2 linked regions of the Sporocytophaga myxococcoides DSM 11118 genome follow. The main gene of each other region encodes a partner of the protein of the gene in region 2 in a complex. Links are inferred from orthologs where the notes say so. Each region holds a gene or a part of one and is shown on either strand. Other genes may lie near its edges.

Evidence for each region.
Region 1: the proteins of secA (region 2) and secY are in contact, whole or in part, in a crystal structure (PDB 3DIN), measured with the Thermotoga maritima proteins. The link is inferred for Sporocytophaga myxococcoides DSM 11118 from one-to-one orthologs. Residues at the interface, in WP_004082002.1 of Thermotoga maritima: Glu261, Ala262, Arg263, Lys300, Ala301, Arg302, Thr303, Ile304, Ile305, Leu323, Tyr324, Asp325, Pro326, Val329, Ser330, Tyr333, Ile336, Lys340, Phe345, Val349, Glu363, Phe364, Tyr374, Ser375, Gly376, Gly377, Glu393, Ile395, Thr482, Ser483; in WP_004081795.1 of Thermotoga maritima: Glu108, Gly109, Glu110, Glu111, Ala236, Glu237, Arg238, Arg239, Ile240, Thr241, Ile242, Gln243, Tyr244, Ala245, Arg246, Arg247, Val248, Thr249, Gly250, Arg251, Arg252, Val253, Tyr254, Gly256, Ala257, Ser258, Thr259, Tyr260, Leu261, Pro262.

What each region holds. Positions count from the first base shown.
Region 1 is NZ_KE384560.1:607,083-612,555, forward strand. The notes cover bases 2,486-5,473. They hold secY (preprotein translocase subunit SecY), read left to right. Parts: upstream 2,486-3,304; coding sequence 3,305-4,642; downstream 4,643-5,473. Other genes in these bases: rpsE (30S ribosomal protein S5), read left to right, coding at 2,486-2,672; rpmD (50S ribosomal protein L30), read left to right, coding at 2,674-2,853; rplO (50S ribosomal protein L15), read left to right, coding at 2,856-3,305; map (type I methionyl aminopeptidase), read left to right, coding at 4,642-5,409; infA (translation initiation factor IF-1), read left to right, coding at 5,409-5,473. In the rest of the region: rplE (50S ribosomal protein L5), read left to right, coding at 1-446; rpsN (30S ribosomal protein S14), read left to right, coding at 452-721; rpsH (30S ribosomal protein S8), read left to right, coding at 816-1,208; rplF (50S ribosomal protein L6), read left to right, coding at 1,226-1,780; rplR (50S ribosomal protein L18), read left to right, coding at 1,795-2,145; more of rpsE, read left to right, coding at 2,151-2,485. UniProt on the Escherichia coli protein: The central subunit of the protein translocation channel SecYEG. Consists of two halves formed by TMs 1-5 and 6-10.
Region 2 is NZ_AUFX01000004.1:204,130-211,552, forward strand. What follows is about bases 2,702-6,630. They hold secA (preprotein translocase subunit SecA), read right to left. Parts: upstream 6,268-6,630; coding sequence 2,902-6,267; downstream 2,702-2,901. Other genes in these bases: K350_RS0103770 (hypothetical protein), read right to left, coding at 2,702-2,912; dapF (diaminopimelate epimerase), read right to left, coding at 6,331-6,630. In the rest of the region: K350_RS0103755 (Crp/Fnr family transcriptional regulator), read left to right, coding at 1-279; K350_RS0103760 (SDR family oxidoreductase), read left to right, coding at 344-1,096; K350_RS0103765 (M20 metallopeptidase family protein), read right to left, coding at 1,164-2,354; more of K350_RS0103770, read right to left, coding at 2,361-2,701; more of dapF, read right to left, coding at 6,631-7,101. UniProt on the Escherichia coli protein: Required for protein export, interacts with the SecYEG preprotein conducting channel.

The DNA.
Region 1 (5,473 bases), on a different replicon or contig from region 2:
TTGTTAATAAAGGAATGGGAGCTGCTGTTTCAGATAAGAAAATTGTTGATGTTGGAGTTGAAGAGTTAACAACAATTACTGGTCAGAAAGCTCTAGCTACAAAATCTAAAAAAGCTATCTCTAATTTTAAACTAAGAGAAAATATGCCAATTGGAGCAAAAGTTACTCTACGTGGAGATAGAATGTATGAATTCATGGATAGACTTATGTCGATTGCTTTACCAAGGGTTCGTGACTTTAGAGGAATTAGTGATAAAGGATTTGATGGCAAAGGGAACTATACATTAGGAGTTAAAGAACAAATTATATTCCCTGAGATTAGTATTGACAAAGTAAGTAAAATTTCTGGTATGGATATTACTTTTGTTACTACAGCAAATACAGACGAAGAAAGTCTGGAGTTATTAAAATCATTCGGTCTACCTTTCGCAGGACAGAAAAAATAATTGAAATGGCAAAAGAATCAGTAAAAGCTAGAGAAAGAAAGAGAATCAAACTCGTAGCTAAATACGCTAAAAAAAGAGAAGAACTTAAAGCTAACGGTGATTTTTTAGGTCTAGATAAGTTACCTAGAAATTCTTCAAAGGTAAGATTACACAATAGATGTAAATTAACTGGAAGACCAAGAGGCTATATGAGAAAGTTTGGTATCTCAAGGGTTACATTTAGGGAAATGGCTTCTGCCGGTAAAATTCCAGGAGTAACTAAAGCAAGCTGGTAATTTTTTAATAAAGATTTTCTTTTTCAAAAAATCTTCTTAAATTTGCAGCCCTGATTCGGGGCTTTTAATTTTAATATATAAAGAAAAGTTTAAAATGGATCCTATCGCAGATTATTTAACAAGATTGAGAAACGCTATTAAGGCGAATCATAGGATAGTTGAGGTTCCTGCTTCAAATATAAAGAAAGAGATAACCAAAGTACTCTTTGACAAAGGTTATATCCAGAATTATAAATTTGAGGACGATGATAAGCAAGGAAAAATAAAAATTGCTTTAAAATATAACCCTCTAACTAAACAATCTGCAATTGTTAAAATAGAGAGAATAAGTTCTCCAGGATTAAGAAAGTATTCTAAATCAGCAACTTTGCCAAGAGTTTTAAATGGCTTAGGTATTGCAATTTTATCTACCTCTAGAGGTGTAATTACCGATAAGGAAGCTAGAGAATTAAATATTGGTGGTGAAGTACTTTGTTATATTTATTAATATTATAAAAAAATAATATGTCAAGGATTGGAAAAAAACCAATTGCAATACCTGCTAAGGTTGAAGTAAAAGTTGGTTCTGGAAATTTGGTAGAAATTAAAGGTCCGAAAGGGACTTTAGTTCAAGCTGTTGACTTAGATATTAAAGTATCTGTAGAAGGATCCAATTTAAATGTTGAAAGACCTACAGATCAAAAGAGACATAAAGCTTTACATGGCTTGTATAGATCATTGCTTAGTAACATGGTACTTGGAGTAAGTGAAGGTTACAAAATTGATCTAGAATTGGTTGGGGTAGGTTATAAAGCTACGTCTACAGGTTCAGTTTTAGAATTAAGCTTAGGATATTCCCACAATATATTTGTCGCGTTACCTAAAGAAGTTGCTGTAAAAACATTAACTGAAAAAGGTAAAAATCCAATAGTAACCTTGGAATCAATTGATAAACAATTGATAGGACAAGTGGCTGCAAAAATTCGTTCACTGAGAAAAGTTGAACCATACAAAGGTAAAGGTATCAGATTTGTTAACGAAGTTGTTAGACGTAAAGCTGGTAAAACTGCTGCTAAATAATAAATTGTTTTAAGATGGCTACTAAAAAAGATTTAAGAAGACTGAGGATAAAGAGAAGTATCAGAAAGAAAATTTCTGGTACAGGGGTTAAGCCAAGACTCTCAGTTTTTAGAAGCAATACAGGTATATACGCTCAAATTATAGATGATATAGCAGGAAAAACAATTATCAGTGCATCCTCTGTAGAGCTAAAATCCCAAAAAGGAACTAAATCAGAACTTTCAAAAAGTGTTGGTTTAAAGATTGCTGAGAAAGCAAAAAGTAATGGTATTTCAGAAGTAGTATTTGATAGAGGTGGATATCTTTATCATGGTAGAGTCAAAGCTTTAGCTGAAGGTGCTAGAGAGGGAGGCCTTAAATTTTAATCGATATGTCTCAGGTAAATATTAGATCAGTAAAAGCTAGCGAAATTGACCTTAAAGAAAAGGTAGTAGCTATTCAAAGAGTTGCAAAAGTTGTAAAAGGAGGACGTAGATTTAGTTTCTCTGCAATTGTTGTAGTTGGAGATGGTCATGGTGTTGTTGGTTATGGCTTAGGTAAAGCTAACGAAGTTACAGACGCTATCACTAAAGGTATTGATGATGCCAAGAAGAACCTTATTAAGGTTCCAGTATTAAAAGGTACTGTTCCTCATCCGATACATGGAAAATATAGTGGAGGTTTTGTATTTTTAAAACCTGCTGCTCCTGGTACTGGAGTAATTGCTGGTGGTGCAATGAGAGCTGTTCTTGAAAGTGCTGGCGTTAAGGACGTATTAGCTAAATCAAAAGGATCTTCAAATCCTCACAATGTGGTAAAGGCAACTTTTGATGCTTTACTAAGAATGAGAGCTCCGCATGTCGTAGCTCAACAAAGAGGTGTTACATTGGCGAAAGTATTTACCGGTAAGTAAAATGGCTAAGATTAAAATAACTCAAGTTAGAAGTACTATAGATCGTCCAATCGATCAAAAGCTTACTATTAAAGCTTTAGGACTTGGTAAAATAAATAAGAGTGTTGAGGTGGAATCTACTCCTCAAATTCAAGGAATGGTTAAAAAAGTAAATCACTTGGTAACTGTTAGCAAAATCTAATTATGAACTTAAGTAATTTGACTCCTGCAAAAGGGTCTGTTAAAAATAGAAAAAGAATAGGTAGAGGTACTGGATCTGGACGTGGTGGAACCTCTACTAGAGGTCACAAAGGAGCTAAATCAAGATCAGGATATTCTAAGAAATCAGGTTTTGAAGGAGGTCAAATGCCACTTCAAAGAAGAATACCTAAGTTTGGATTTAACAATCCAGACAAGATAGTATTCAAACCTATAAATCTTGATATAATCAATAATCTTGCAACTGAAAAGAAATTGTCGTTAGTTGACGACAAAGTTCTTTTAGAAAATGGATTAGTATCTAAATCTGATAAAATCAAAGTTTTAGGAAGAGGGGAGCTAAAAGCTAAATTGGAAGTTAAAGCTCATTCTTTTTCTGAATCAGCTGTAAAAGCAATTGAAAATGCAGGTGGTAAAGCAATAAAAATTGCATAATGAAAAAGTTTATCCAAACCATTAAGAATATATTTTCAATAGAAGACCTAAGAATCAGAATACTGAATACTATAGGTTTTCTTTTGATTTTTCGTCTAGGATCTTATGTTGTCCTTCCTGGTGTCGATCCTGCTTCTATTGAAAGGGGATCTAATAAAGACAATATATTAGGATTGTTGGATACCCTAGTTGGAGGTGCATTCAGCAATGTTTCTATTTTTGGTTTGGGTATCATGCCATACATTTCAGCTAGTATAGTTTTGCAACTATTAACTTTTGCTGTTCCTTATTTTCAAAAGCTTCAAAAAGAAGGAGAATCTGGTAGAAAGAAAATTAATCAGATAACTAGGGTTCTTACTATATTTATAACTTTAGCTCAATCCGTTGGATATCTTGCAGCTACAGTAAATCAGGAGATGTTATTCCCTGGAGTTGATAGAGCATTCTTTACAATTAGTGCAATGTTAATCCTTACTGCTGGTACAATGTTTTGTATGTGGCTAGGTGAGAAAATCACAGATAAAGGAATTGGAAATGGAATATCTATGCTAATTATGGTTGGAATAATTTCAAGATTTCCACAAGCCATTGTCATTGAAGGTGCAGCAAAAGGAATGAAAGGAGCTTTACCATTCATAATTGAGTTAGGAGTATTGTTCTTTATTATTATGGGAGTTGTAATGTTGACTCAAGCAACTAGAAAAATTCCAGTACAATATGCAAAGCAAGTAATTGGGAATAAAGTTTATGGGGGACAGAGACAATATATTCCGTTAAAAGTAATAGCTGCTGGTGTAATGCCAATTATCTTCGCTCAGTCAATAATGTTTTTGCCGGCAATGATAGCCTCAATGTTTTCGGATAGCAGTGATTTTGCTGGATCAATTGGAGCAACATTCTCAGATTTTACAAGTTGGCAATATAATTTAACCTTTGCTATATTAATTATACTATTTACATTTTTCTATACAGCATTATCTGTTAATCCTAATCAGATAGCAGATGATATGAAAAGAAATGGTGGTTTTATACCTGGGGTTAAACCAGGAAAACAAACTTCAGATTATATTGATGATGTTTTATCAAGAATAACTTTGCCTGGTGCCATATTTTTAGCTACTCTAGCTATATTGCCAGCAATTGCACATGTTGCTGGAGTTACAAGAGAGTTTTCCTACTTCTTTGGAGGTACTTCACTCTTGATTATGGTAGGAGTAGTTTTAGATACTCTACAACAAATAGAGAGTTATCTCCTAATGAGGCATTACGAAGGAATGATGCAATCGGGAAGAATTAAAGGAAGGTCAGAAAATGTTGCGATTTCTTCTTCTAACTAATGATATTTTATAAAACGGAAGAAGAGATTGATCTAATCAGAAAGAGTGGTGAACTTTTAGGGCAGGTGCATGGAGAAATTGCCAAGGCTGTAAAGGTTGGAATATCTACTCAGGAATTGGATGAAATTGCATACAATTTTATTATAAAAAATGGTGGAATTCCTTCATTTAAAGGATACAATGGATTTCCCTATACTTTATGTATCTCTATCAATGAACAAGTTGTTCATGGATTTCCAAGTAAATATATTTTAAAGGATGGGGATGTAATTTCTGTTGATTGCGGAGTAAATTTGAATGGATACCATAGTGATAGTGCATATACGTATGGTGTTGGAAATGTTGCTGAAGAAGTAAAACAATTATTAGAATTTACTAAGCAATCTTTGTATTTAGGTATTGAAGAAGCTATTGTTGGCAAGAGGACTGGTGATATTGGTTTTTCAATACAGAATTTTGTTGAGTCTAAGGGATATTCGGTTGTAAGAGAATTAGTGGGTCATGGTGTAGGTAAAAAATTGCATGAAAGTCCTGAAGTGCCGAATTATGGGAAAAGAGGTAAGGGGGTAAAATTAGAGGAAGGAATGGTGATCGCCATTGAACCAATGATTAATTTAGGGAAAAAGGAAATTATTCAGGAGGAGGATGGTTGGACAATAAGAACTAAAGATAGAAAACCCTCTGCACATTTTGAACATACCGTTGCCATTAGAAAAGGAAAAGCTGAAGTACTAACAACATTTAAATACATAGAAGAAGTAATATAATGGCAAAACAGTCCTCTATAGAGCAAGATGGAACAATAGTAGAAGCATTGTCTAATGCTATGTT
Region 2 (7,423 bases):
GACAGTACCATCCTTGAAATTGACTATGCACAATGGCTTGAGGTAAAAAAGAGGCACGAATGCTGGAGTGTCCTATTGATTGCAATGCTGGAACATGCTTTTGTCATTAAAGAAAAAAGAGAAAGAGATCTGCTTTTACTTGATGCCAAAGAAAGATATATGGACTTTTTGAATGAATTTCCATCGCTTGAGAACCGCGTCAGACAGCACATGATTGCTTCTTACCTGGGGATATCTCCAATATCCTTAAGTAGAATAAGAAAAAATGAAAATCATTAACTTAGGTTAATTTTTAATAAATTTTTTTTCTGGTTTTTGCATTCAAATCAAGTAATTGAAAAAAATGCAAAAAGGAGATATCGTATTAATTACTGGCGGTAGTTCCGGTGTGGGACTTCAACTGGCAAAAGAACTTACTCAGAAAGGATGCAAAGTTTTGATTTGCGGCCGTTCAATTGAAAAGCTTCTGAAGGCACAAAAGGAAATTCCGGAACTGGATATTTTTCAATGTGATCTTTCTAAAATAAAAGACTGCAATGAACTATGTAATCAGGTTATTGCAAAATATCCTGACCTTAATATCTTGATCAACAATGCAGCTATAGTGAATAAAATAGACTTTCGGACAGACGAATTTGCTTTACCCAAAGCTGTTGAGGAATTTAACATTAACATTATGGCGCCTATAAGACTGATCAAAGCGCTGCTTCCTGTAATCGAGAAAAATAAACGTCCTCGAATCATTAATATTTCTACAGGATTGATTTATGCTCCAAGAGAAATATATCCGTTTTACAATGCCACAAAGGCTGCCTTACACTCCTTCACCCAGGTTTTAAGAATGCAATTAAACAAATCTTCTCCTGTTAAGATTATAGAAGTTCTTTTGCCCGTGGTAGACACACCATGGCATAATGGAAATCCACCCAAAATGGCTATACCCGTTGACAAGGCAGTTTCTGAAATGTTATCTAAACTCGAAAAGGGACAAACCGAAATAAGAGTAGGTAAAGTAGAGCTGCTGCACTGGCTTTCCAGAATTGCTCCACAATTTGCAATCAGGATGCTTAACAATGCTACCAGACACAAACAATAATAGGCAGGAATAAAAGGGGCTATAAAAGCAAAAGGGGAAGATTGACATCTTCCCCTTTAAAATAATTTTATGAACCAAGCTCATTGACAGCAAGCCATGCCATCAGTCCTGATCCGGTTTCCAGAGCGGACTCTTCAATATCAAAAGTAGGAGTATGCACTCCGGAAATTATACCTTTAGCCTCATTCCTAACTCCTAGCCTGTAGAAACATGCATCTATCTGCTGAGTATAGTAGGCAAAATCTTCAGATGCCATCCATAAATCAAGGTCAACCACGTTCTCTTCGCCAAGAAAATCTGTAGCAAAGGATTTAAGTCTGCCTGTCAACTCTGGCTCGTTTCTTAAATAAGGATAGCCATTAAGCACGGTAAACTCACATTCTCCGCCCATTCCTTCTGCGATACATTCAGCCATTTTCTTCATTTTGGCATGAGCATCTTTTCTCCATTTCTCATCCAATGTTCTGAAAGTACCCTCGATCTTCACTTCATTAGGAACAACATTGGTTGCGCCATTTGCAATGAATTTTCCAAAGGAAAGAACACAAGGCAGCTTAGGATCACAATTTCTACTTACAATTTGCTGCAATGCAATGATTATGTGAGAAGCAATAAGGATGGGGTCGATGTTTTTATCCGGCATAGCAGCATGACCACCTTTACCTTTTACGGTAACATAAATTTCGTCTGCGCTTGCCATGTACATACCAGAACGGAAGCCAACTTTTCCTGCCGGAATAGCGGGCATTACGTGCTGACCAATAATATTCACAGGAGCAGGATTTTGCAATACTCCAGCTTTGATCATTAAAGAAGCTCCACCAGGTATTTTTTCTTCACCAGGTTGAAAAACCAATTTTATAGTGCCTTCAAATGAATCCCTAACTTCTTGTAATATCCTTGCAGAGCCAAGCAAAGAGGAAGTATGTACATCATGACCACAGGCATGCATCACACCTTCATTCTTTGATTTATAAGGAACATCGTTTGCCTCAATAATTGGAAGCGCATCCATATCAGCTCTCAGAGCGATAATTTTCTTATCTGGATTTCTTCCTTTTATAAGTCCGACAACTCCTGTATCTGCAACGCCTTCCTGAGTTTCAATTCCAAAACTTCTGAGCTTATCAGCTACATACCTGCATGTATTGAATTCCTCAAAAGACAATTCAGGGTTGGCATGCAAATATCTTCTGTCATTTACAGTATCCCCTGCAAACTTTGCAGCCAGCTCTTTTATTCTTGGAACAAGACTCATAAAAATTTACTCTTTGACAATAATGTTAATCTGATCAGGTACAATCTTAGCCTCAGGGAATTCCTCTTTCAGCTTTACATAAAGATTGTTTGCCTCTATTCTGTTAAAGCAATCACCTACCTTCACTCTAAACGTAGGTTGCTTGTACTGAGCATAAATATCTGCATCAGGAAGAATTTTATAAATACGCTCCCTCACTTTTCTTGACTCTTCGCTGCTGTTACCAGAATATACAAGCACTCTGTAACCCTGTGCACTTTTATTGACACTTTTGTTCCTGGCAGCTACGGAATCCACACGAGCATCCGCTGTTTGCCCTGCAGTAGGTGGTGCTCCAGTATTACTTCCATTTGCAGGAGGTGTACTTTTTGTCTCCTTGGAAGAAGTCTTTGCTGGCGCTGAGTCAGTGTCATACTTAGGCCTGTAGGCAGTCAGATCCTCTTTGAACATACCTTTGGTAGTATCCTGTTTCATTTGAGTCTGTCCTTTTGCACAGCTCATCAAAACGAATATAAGACTCAGTAAGCCAAGGCGGCTGATTAGTTTGTTAGTCTTCATCAATGATTACGCATTTATTGTTGTTGATATCATCTTCAACAGTTTTAAATTTCACGTCTTTCTTAATGCTACCGTCATTATATTGAACAGAGACCCTATCGTTACGGCCTGCTATTTTCTCTGATTTAACAGGCTGAACTTTAGGCTGGTCAGGTTCTGACAAAGCAGTAGGCTGACCATTTCCTGAAAGAACGCTTCTTGCTTCATCTTTATTTTCTTTCAGATGCTGAACAGGTCTCGGTTGTCTTGCTTCCTGAACCTCCTCTGCATCTCTCACTGGCAAATCAGCTCTGTAAAGGAATGAAACTGTATCTTCATTGACCTTACCAAGGAATGCCTTAAACATCTGGAACGCCTCAAATTTATATACAAGCAAAGGATCTTTCTGCTCAAATACTGCATTCTGTACAGACTGCTTTAGATCGTCCATATCTCTTAAGTGCTCCTTCCATGCCATATCTATAAAGGCTAGGGAAGCGTATTTCTCAACAGAAGTAACCAGCTCTCTTGAATTTGGTGCAACCAGCTTTTTAAGATCACCGGAAACATTGATACTTCTTCTTCCATCAGTGAAAGGAATCCCTACAGAAGTAACTTCTCTTCCTTTGGTAGCTTCAATTTCCTTAAATATCGGCAATGTTTTTCCTACCAGATTCTGAGCTTTATCAGCGTAGAATTTCAATGCCTCGTTATATAACCTATCTGTTAAAACGTCAGTTTTAAGTTTATTAAAGTCATCCTGAGAGATGCTTGAAGTGAAGCCGAATGTACTATGAATGCTAAGTTTAAAGTCATCATAATTTTCAACTGCTTTTCCATTTGTAACGATGTTCTCAGAAAGGTCATAAATCATCGTCAGGATGTCAAGTTCCAGACGCTCGCCAAATAGAGCATTTCTTCTTCTTGTGTAAATCACTTCTCTTTGAGAGTTCATTACGTTATCATACTCAAGAAGTCTTTTTCTGACGCCAAAGTTATTTTCTTCTACTTTTTTCTGAGCTCTTTCAATTGATTTGGTAATCATTGAATGCTGAATTACTTCACCTTCTTCAAGACCAAGACGGTCCATGAACTTAGCTATCCTATCAGAACCAAACAGACGCATCAGGTTATCCTCAAGACTTACAAAGAACTGAGAAGATCCCGGATCTCCCTGACGACCGGAACGACCGCGAAGCTGTCTGTCTACACGGCGGGATTCATGTCTCTCTGTACCAATAATAGCCAAACCTCCAGAATTTTTAGATTCAGCAGTAAGTTTAATATCCGTACCACGACCAGCCATGTTAGTAGCGATCGTTACTGTAGATGCTTTACCAGCTTCTGCCACAATTTCAGCTTCTTTCTGGTGGTACTTAGCATTTAATACCTGGTGTTTGATATTACGAAGTTTAAGCATTCTGCTCAACAACTCAGAAATCTCAACAGATGTAGTACCTACAAGTACGGGACGTCCCTGCTTTGTTAACTCACTGATTTCATCCGCAACAGCATTGAATTTTTCCCTTACTGTTTTATATACTTTATCTTCTCTGTCGTCTCTGACAATTCCTCTGTTTGTAGGGATAACAACAACATCTAGTTTATAAATCTCCCAGAACTCGCCTGCTTCAGTCTCTGCAGTACCAGTCATACCGGCAAGTTTATGATACATTCTGAAATAGTTCTGAAGTGTGATTGTAGCATAAGTTTGAGTTGCCTCCTCTACTTTCACATTCTCTTTTGCTTCAAGCGCCTGGTGAAGACCGTCAGAGTATCTTCTTCCTTCCATCACACGACCTGTCTGCTCATCAACGATCTTTACCTTATTCTCCACGATGATATAATCAACATCTTTTTCAAATAAAGCATAAGCTTTCAGCAATTGCTGAATTGTGTGAACACGCTGAGATTTGTCTGAATATTCTTTTAATAAAGCTTCTTTCTGAGTAATTCTTATCTCCTCTGGTAGAGCTTTATTGCTTTCAATTGCATCAAGACCTGTAGCGATATCTGGCAGGATAAACAAGTTTGGATCCTCACCTTCTCCCGTGATGAAATCAATACCTTTTTCAGTAAGCTCAATGTTGTTATGTTTTTCATCTATCGTGAAATACAACGGCTCATCTGCTTCAGGCATCATTTTGCCATTTTCCTGCAGGTAATAACTTTCTGTTTTCTGCAAGATGGCTTTGATACCTATTTCACTTAGGTATTTGATTAAAGGCTTAGCTTTCGGAAGACCTCTGTATGCTCTGAAAAGAGCTAATCCACCGGCTTTTTCATCACCATCAGCAATTTTTTTCTTTGCCTCAACAAGGTAATTGTTAACGATTTTCTTTTGTGCTTCTACTATCTTATAAACGCGAGGTTTTAGCTCATAAAACTCGTGCTCATCACCTCTTGGAACAGGGCCGGAAATGATCAAAGGAGTTCTTGCATCATCAATTAACACAGAGTCGACCTCATCGACCATGGCATAAAAATGTTCTCTCTGCACCAGATCATCAGTATCTCTGGCCATATTATCTCTCAGATAATCGAAACCAAACTCATTGTTTGTACCAAAAATAATATCTGCACGATAGGCTGCGGCACGCTCTTCTGAGTTTGCCTCATGCTTGTCAATACAATCTACTGTAAGCCCGTGGAATTCATAAAGAGGCCCCATCCACTCAGAGTCCCTTTTTGCAAGGTAATCGTTAACCGTAACTATATGCACACCCTTACCGGCAAGTGCATTAAGATAGGCAGGGAAAGTAGCAACAAGAGTTTTACCCTCACCAGTTGCCATTTCTGCAATTTTACCCTGGTGCAGCACAACGCCGCCAATGATCTGAACATCGTAGTGGAGCATTTCCCAGGTAATTTCAACACCTGCTGCAACCCATTTATTTTTCCAGTGTGCTTTATTGCCAATGATTTCAACACCTTTTCTTTTCACAGCAACAGCTTTATCAAATTCACCTGCTTCTACTACGATTTCGCCGTTTTCCTTCCATCTTCTTGCAGTTTCTTTAACTACAGCAAAAGCAGTAGGAAGAATTTTCATCAGAACAGCTTCAAGATCTTTGTTTCTCTGCTTCTCAAGCTTGTCTATTTCGCCAAAGGTTTTTTCCTTTTCATTAATATCCAGATCAGGATTGTCGGCAATTTTCTTGTGAAGAGAAGCAATCTGGTCATCCAGAGATTTAAGGTCACTTGCAATAATTCCTTTAAGCTCTGCGGTTTTAGCTCTTAACTGATCGTCCGAAATAGATTTCAATTTCGCATATTCGTCATTTACCAACTGCACATATGGTCCCAGCTCCTTCAAGTCCCTCTCTGATTTGGTACCGAAAATTTTTGTTATTCCTTTGGCTATTAATTCAAACATTGAGATAAATATTTAGAATGCTAAATTTAAGATTTTAATACAATAACTGATAGTTACTCTGTATTAGATTTTTATTGTCCCTTCAAAAACCTGTTTTGCAGGACCAATCAGGTAAATATCTTTATACCCTTTATCAGCTTTTTGAAAAGAGATACTCAGGTCTCCGCCAAGAGTAGTAACAGGAATAGGACTTTTCATCCCTTGCAAAGATGCAACCAATGCTGAAGCGGTAACACCCGTTCCGCAGGAATAAGTTTCGTCTTCCACTCCACGCTCATATGTTCTTACCCACAGCCTGTCACCATCTTTCTCTATAAAGTTTACATTCGTTCCTTCTTTTCTGAAACGTTCGTTATTTCTCACTTTAAATCCCTCGTCGTACACAGCAAATTCTTTGATTTTCTGCACATATTGTACATAATGAGGGCTTCCTGTGTTTAAAAAATAGAATCCATCCCCTGTTTCAACAGCCTCCACATCAATCATTTTGAGATGAACCAGTCCGTCTTTGATATAAGCATCATGCTCACCATCAATTGCAAGGAAAGAGGTTTCATTTCCTATGACTCCCATATCACTAGCAAACTGGACAATACACCTGCCCCCATTTCCACACATAGAACTTTGATTTCCATCAGAATTAAAATAAACCATCTGAAAATCATAATCAGGGTGCTCTTCAAGGAGAATAAAACCATCCGCACCTATACCGAATCTCCTGTCACACAAAAACTTAACAAGATCCGCATTTGCAGTATCAAAGAATTTCTTACGATTATCAATCATGATGAAATCGTTACCTGTTCCCTGATATTTAAAGAATTTTAAATTCATAAAAAATTAATAAACAAATCTACCTGCACAAATATAGGTATTAACAAGGTAGAATACTGTAAAGTTTAACAGGGATTAAGCATTAAAAAAATGTAAATGTTAGTAAACCCATCAGAAGTTTTTAATCAACGAGGGATTTTAATAATTAACGCTATTCTAAATAGTTTATATACATAATTTGAGCTTAAAGCAAAAAAGCCGGCTCTGAGAGACCGGCTTTTAATTTTATGCAGAAGAAAATTAAGCTTTTGCTTTAGCTTTCGCTTTTGGAGCAGCCTTAGCTGTTTTAGCAGGAGCAGAAGCGCCTTTAGCTTTATCTTCA